DNA from 3 places in the Citrobacter tructae genome. Region 2 is predicted to be linked to each of the others. Evidence: predicted binding sites of a transcription regulator. Region 2 holds the regulator's gene; each other region holds the start of a gene.
What was found. Region 2 encodes Fur, which represses iron uptake genes when iron is present. Its sites were predicted from a motif close to ATAATAATGAGAACNACTATCAA; they were not measured.
Positions count from the first base shown of each region.

Region 1: the regulator Fur is predicted to act here: its motif matches at 1,125-1,147, upstream of E4Z61_RS20165 (siderophore-interacting protein).
Region 3: the regulator Fur is predicted to act here: its motif matches at 1,083-1,105, upstream of sodA (superoxide dismutase [Mn]).

Region 1 covers NZ_CP038469.1:4,062,689-4,064,957, reverse strand. The annotation lists partial or broken gene E4Z61_RS20170 (AraC family transcriptional regulator) at 1-297, shown strand, start outside; gene E4Z61_RS20165 (siderophore-interacting protein) at 294-1,076, opposite strand; gene E4Z61_RS20160 (PadR family transcriptional regulator) at 1,313-1,990, shown strand; gene E4Z61_RS20155 (methyl-accepting chemotaxis protein) at 2,035-2,269, opposite strand, start outside.
Region 2 covers NZ_CP038469.1:1,940,709-1,942,977, reverse strand. The annotation lists gene chiP (chitoporin ChiP) at 1-462, shown strand, start outside; gene E4Z61_RS10220 (ChiQ/YbfN family lipoprotein) at 512-844, shown strand; gene fur (ferric iron uptake transcriptional regulator) at 948-1,394, opposite strand; gene E4Z61_RS10210 (ryhB-regulated fur leader peptide) at 1,387-1,473, opposite strand; gene fldA (flavodoxin FldA) at 1,684-2,214, opposite strand.
Region 3 covers NZ_CP038469.1:3,235,540-3,237,808, forward strand. The annotation lists gene kdgT (2-keto-3-deoxygluconate transporter) at 1-153, opposite strand, end outside; gene sodA (superoxide dismutase [Mn]) at 390-1,010, opposite strand; gene E4Z61_RS16175 (L-fucose/L-arabinose isomerase family protein) at 1,267-2,269, shown strand, end outside.

The DNA.
Region 1 (2,269 bases), 2.1 Mb from region 2:
CCTGAATTGACAAAAGTGTGCCGGACAATACAAGAATCTCCGGCGCTGGAACATTCGGTAGAGTATTGGGCCAATCATCTCGGTATGTCCGCCCGGACCTTTTCACGCCATTTCAAAAAAGAGACCGGATTACCGTTCAGCGTCTGGAAGCAAAAAATGCGTATTCTGGAATCGGTGTTAATGCTGAAGCAAAATAAAAGCGTCACCGCCGTGGCGCTCGACGTGGGTTATTCGAGCACCGCGGCATTCAGCTACGCATTTCGTCAGGCGTTTGGTGTTCCGCCGTCAAATTATTAATCTGCCTCTTTACGCTGATGCCAGTAGGCTGCCGCGCGCACCAGTTGAGGGTCAAACGCTTCGGTTTCAAAGCGGGCACTCAGGTTTTTCACCACTTTCCCTTCGCCGGTAATCCAGATGAAATAATCTTCTGCGGGCACGGCCAGCCGTGATAATTGTTCGTCCACCGCCTGCGCGTTATGGCCGACAAACCACTGAATAGTAAATTCATCGAGATGAGCAAAATAGTCCTGATACGCCGCATCCTGCACGCTCACCAGCGCCGTGACCTGAGGACGAACCACTAAACGACTGAGCGCTTCCAAGCGACGGCGCAGCGCGGGCATTCCTGATTCATCACACACGTAAACCTGATACGCATACTCTTCTGGCACCACCAGCGAACCGCGTGGCCCACCAATCGTCAGTTTGTCACCCACGCGGGCATGCATCGCCCACGTGCTCGCCACGCCACCGTCGTGAATGTAGAAATCCAGCGCCAGTTCATGGCGTGCTTCATCGTACAGCGGCGTGTAGTCCCGGGATAGAGGGCGCACACCGTCAGCCCAGACGATGCCCTCATCGGTAACAACCGGCGGTACAAAATGACTGCCCGGCTCAGGAAAGAAAACCTTGGTATGGTCATCAAAGCCGCGTGAGGTGAAGCCGTCCAGCGCCTCCCCACCCAGCACGATACGCTGAAAACCCGCACTGATACGTTCAACGCGCAGGACGGTAAGTTCACGGAAACGCAGTTCATTACGAACGCGCTGTGGGTAGCGGGAGGTATTTTTTGTCATTTTTTCGCCTTCGTGAGGATAATACGATATATCTAAATTCATTATTAAATGATAATGATTGCTAATAACAAAGATTGCAAGCACTTTTTTGATACAGTCATACCGTGAACACCCTTTCGATCAATTGATAAAAATAAACATTAAAATCAGCAAATTAAAAATTTCAAAAACCATAGACTTGCAAATAATCATAGTTTAGATATAAATTAGATATATCTAAACAACGTCAGGAGACAATCATGCAAAACCAACATGACGGTTGCTGCAAGAATGCAGAACGCCAACACGAAGGCTGCTGCAACGGTGAAGGACATCACCACGAAGGCCATAACAGCGAGCATCACGCAGGTTGCTGCAAAGGTGAAGAGCATCGCCACGAAGGCTGCAACAAGGAACATCACCACGAGCACGGCTGCGGGCATCGACATGGTCGGGGCGGCGGCGGGCGTCGTCAGCGATTTTTCGGCCACGGCGAACTACGCCTGGTGATTCTGGATATTTTGACCCGCGACGCCAGCCACGGCTATGAGCTGATAAAAGCCATTGAAACGCTGACTCAGGGTAACTACACGCCAAGTCCGGGGGTGATTTATCCGACGCTGGATTTCTTGCAGGATCAGCAGTTGATCGTCATCAGCGAAGAGGAAGGCGGGCGTAAACAGATTACGATCACGGCACAGGGTCAGCAGTGGCTCGAGGAAAACCGCGAGCATCTGGAGCTTATCCATGAACGTGTTAAAGCGCGCTGCGTGGGCTTTGAATTACGTAAAAATCCGCAGATGAAACGCGCGCTGGAAAACTTCAAAGCAGTGCTGGATCTGCGAGTCAATCACGGTGACACCAGCGATGCACAGATCAAAAAAATCATCGGTATTATTGATCGCGCAGCGTTGGATATCGCTCAGCTAGATTAGTCTGGTCAGCAGGCGGAACCGTCGTTCCGCCTGAATACCGATGCTTAATGCAACACCGTCACCGCATCTTCCAGACGCCCGGCGCGATGTTTCACCATCGCTGAAATCTGGGCGCTCTCTTCAACCAGTTCAGCATTTTTCTGCGTAATGTTGCTCAGTTCATTCACCGCACGGGTTAGACTGGTCAGCCCGTCCGCTTGCTCCAGCGTCGAATGACTGATTTGCGCAATCAACTGGGTGACGTTCTGCACCTGAGCCACAATGTCGTCCATCGTGCGC
Region 2 (2,269 bases):
AAAGCGGACGGACAGCAGGGCTACTTCCTGCAGCGTATGACCCCAACTTATGCTTCTTCAAACGGTCGCCTGGACGTGTGGTGGGATAACCGTTCTGACTTCAACGCCAACGGTGAAAAAGCGGTCTTCTTTGGCGCAATGTATGACCTGAAGAACTGGAACCTGCCAGGTTGGGCTGTGGGTGCCTCCTATGTTTACGCCTGGGACGCTAAGCCATCGACCTGGCAGACTAACCCGGATGCGTACTACGACAAAAATCGTACCATCGAAGAGTCGTCTTACAGCCTGGATGCGGTCTACACCCTGCAGGATGGTCGTGCGAAAGGCACCATGTTTAAACTGCACTTCACCCAGTACGACAACCATTCAGACATTCCGAGCTGGAGCGGTGGTTACGGCAACATCTTCCAGGATGAGCGTGACGTGAAGTTTATCGTGATTGCACCATTCACCATCTTCTAATGCCAACAGCGGCGGGCTTGGTGTCTGCCGCAACGTTGAGGACCGTTCTATGAAAAAACTGATACTCATCGCCATTATGGCAACCGGGCTGGTGGCCTGTGCGCAATCGCCTGCACCAAAAGAAGACAGCCGTTTGAAAGAAGCCTACAGCGCCTGTATTAACACCGCCCAGGGATCGCCAGAGAAAATCGAGGCCTGCCAAAGCGTGTTAAACGTGCTGAAGAAAGAAAAACAGCATCAGCAGTTTGCCAATGAAGAAAGCGTACGGGTACTGGATTACCAGCAGTGTATCCAGGCGACGCGTACAGGCAACGATCAGGCCGTTTCGGCCGATTGCGACAAGGTCTGGCAGGAAATTCGCAGCAAGAATACGGCTCAGTAAAACGTCACCGTTGTTATCCTAAAAGGACTCGCTGATGCAGCGGGTCTTTTTTATGTGTATAAAAAAAGCCAACCGTAAGGTTGGCTTTTCAGAATGCATCACATTACTTGGCATCGTGTGCATGATCATCTTCGCGGCAATCGCCTTCAGCACAGTGGCCGTAAAGATAGAGGCTATGGTTGGTTAGACGAATACCATGTTTAGCCGCAATCTCACGCTGGCGCGCTTCGATGGAGTCATCACTGAATTCGACCACTTTGCCACAGTCGAGGCAGATCAGGTGATCGTGATGATGTTGCTGGGTCAGTTCGAAGACGGATTTACCCCCTTCGAAATTATGGCGGGTCACGATACCAGCATCGTCAAATTGGTTCAGCACACGATACACGGTCGCCAGACCAATCTCTTCACCCATATCGATCAGGCGTTTGTATAAGTCTTCCGCACTGACGTGATGGTTATCCGGTCCCTGAAGAACTTCCAGAATTTTTAAACGAGGAAGCGTTACTTTCAGGCCAGCCTTCTTTAATGCGGTATTGTTGTCAGTCATGCGGAATCTGTCCTGTAGCTAAACGGTTCACTTCATTAAAAGAAGTGACAGAAATTGCACTTGAGATAATGCGTATCATTATAGAACTGCCATGGCTAAATGAAAACAGCAAGTCTCTGGCAAATATTGTTAATCAAAACGTGGTATCGCCAACAATCACACTGTGCAATACCCGATTGGCATCCAGCCATTGTACAGGGTCAGGCGAAAAAGTTAAAAATTTGTAGCAATTATTTTGATTGGTTTTATCTATAGATGAGGCGCCGATGAAGATCAGCGCCTCATGAAATCAGGCGTTAATGATTTCGTCGAGATGCAGTTCGGATGAAATCTGCTTAACCCATTTTTCTACGCGTTCAGCGGTCAGCTCCGGCTGGCGATCTTCGTCGATAGCCAGGCCAACAAAGTGATCGTCGTCCGCCAGACCTTTGGACGCTTCAAAGTGATAACCTGCCGTTGGCCAGTGGCCGACGATAGTTGCACCACGTGGTTCGATGATGTCGCGAATTGTACCTAACGCATCACAGAAATATTCTGCGTAATCTTCCTGGTCGCCGCAGCCAAACAACGCAACCAGTTTGCCGTTAAAATCAATGTCTTCGAGAGTCGGGAAGAAGTCGTCCCAGTCACACTGCGCTTCACCGTAGTACCAGGTAGGGATGCCGAGCAGCAAAATGTCATACCCTTCCAGGTCTTCTTTGCTGCTTTTTGCAATGTCATGTACATCGGCAACGTCTTTACCAAGCTGTTTTTGAATCATTTTTGCGATGTTTTCGGTATTGCCGGTGTCGCTGCCGAAAAAGATGCCAGTGATTGCCATGAGTAAAATAACCTCTTGAAACTTATTGAAATGGTGGTGGCGCAATGCCCACGGA
Region 3 (2,269 bases), 1.3 Mb from region 2:
CAGAATCGGCACCGTCCCGGTGATCATACCGTTCGTAAAGGAGCCGAAGTATTTCCCGGCGCCGGGGGAAAAGGTGTGACACAGTGCGCCCAGAAAAAGCGGCACCAGCATCATTCCGCCAGGGATTTTCTCTATCGTACGTTTGATCTGCATTTCCATCACCTGTAGACATAAAAATGGGGCATTTTTTATGGGCGATTGCATCTTGCTTTTGAGATGCGCCCGTCTCGATGAAAAGAAGATAGACATTCGTAGAGATTATAAAAGTGATCCCACCCGCATAATAAAACCTTGTTTCAATTTAAGTGGATCATTGTTTTTATATTGATTTTGATCACAAAAAAACCCCCACAAGCATCGCTTGCAGGGGCATCATTAAAACGTAGAACTTATTTCTTCGCGGCGAAACGCGCTGCAGCTTCGTCCCAGTTCACTACGTCCCAGAACGCTTTGATGTAATCCGGGCGACGGTTCTGGAATTTCAGGTAGTAAGCGTGTTCCCAGACGTCCAGGCCCACGATCGGGAAGCCAGAAGCGCCAGAGATAGCCTCACCCATCAGCGGGGAGTCCTGGTTGGCGGTAGAAACCACAGCCAGTTTGTCACCTTTCAGTACCAGCCACGCCCAGCCGGAACCGAAACGGGTCGCAGCCGCTTTTTCAAACTCGGCTTTGAAGTTATCAACGGAGCCAAAGTCACGTTCGATAGCCGCTTTCAGGTCACCCTGCAGCGTAGTGCCGGTTTTCAGACCTTTCCAGAACAGGCTGTGGTTAGCGTGGCCGCCAGCGTTATTACGCAGTACGGTTTTCTTGTCTGCTGGCAACTGATCCAGTTTGGTGATCAGCTCTTCAACAGGCAGGCTAGCGAATTCAGGCAGGCTTTCCAGCGCAGCGTTAGCGTTGTTTACATAAGCCTGATGGTGTTTGGTATGGTGGATTTCCATCGTCTGCTTATCGAAGTGCGGTTCAAGGGCATCATAAGCGTACGGCAAGGATGGCAGTGTATAACTCATAATCATCTCCAGTATTGTCGGGCGGCCAGGTGTTAACGCCGCGTAAGCAGTTGGGACATTATAGTTAATTAAATGATATTGAAAATGATTATCAATGCCGTACTTTTTACATGGCTATTATGAAATGAAAGTGTGAGCATCACCGGGAAAATCAGGCGAATTTTGCCAACCCGCGCAGAAAACAGGCAGCAACATAAAGGACATGGGAGACAAAGCACGAGATAGTCTGCGGATTATCTCACGAGGAAATATTGCTATGTCTGTCAAAATCGCCCTTTTCGGCATCGGCCTCGACACATACTGGCCCCAGTTTACTGGTCTGGAGTCACGTCTTCAGGGGTATCTGCAAACGATTGATGAGCGCCTGACAGCGCAACACGCCACCGTCATTAACGGCGGCCTGATTGATAACGTCGACAAAGCCGATGCCCTTATCAGGCAATTGCAACAGCAGCCGGTCGATGCTGTCTGCCTGTACATCAGCACCTATGCACTCAGCGCAACGGTGCTGCCCCTGGTGCAGAGTATCAATAAGCCGGTCATTATTCTGGCCCTACAGCCGGAGCCTGGCCTGCCCTATTCGACGATCCGTCAAATCCCGGATCGGGGCGGGCGTACCGGAGAATGGCTGGCGCACTGCCAGGCCTGCAGCGCACCCGAGCTGGCAAACGTGTTTAACCGCGCGAACATCCATTTTCAGCTGATTGTTGGCGCATTGCAGGGCGATGAGTACGTTTGGCAACAAACGGCGCAGTGGTTACAGGCCCTGAACGCTCGTCAGATGCTGGCAAACTGTCAGGTCGGCGTACTTGGACACTACTATGACGGCATGGTGGACGTTTACAGCAATATGACGAATTTGTCCGCCAAATTGGGCGTGCGCTTTAAGCCGCTGGAAATGTGTGAGCTGGCGGAATATCGCGAGCAGGTCAGCGAGGCCGATCTCAGCGTCAAACGACAGGAAATGAACCGCGTGCTACAGGTGGACGCAGCATGTGAACCCGCAGAGCTTGACCGCGCGCTCGCCACAGCCTGCGCCATGGATAAACTCATCGACCAGAATACACTTGGCGCACTGGCCTATTACTACGAAGGCCGAAACGGTAATGCTTACGAGAATATCATCACCTCAATAATCCTCGGCAACACGCTGCTTACGCACCGTGGTATTCCCGTGGCAGGAGAATATGAAATCAAAAACGTGCTGGCGATGAAGATCCAGCAGCTTCTGGGCGCTGGGGGATCTTTCTCGGAGCCAT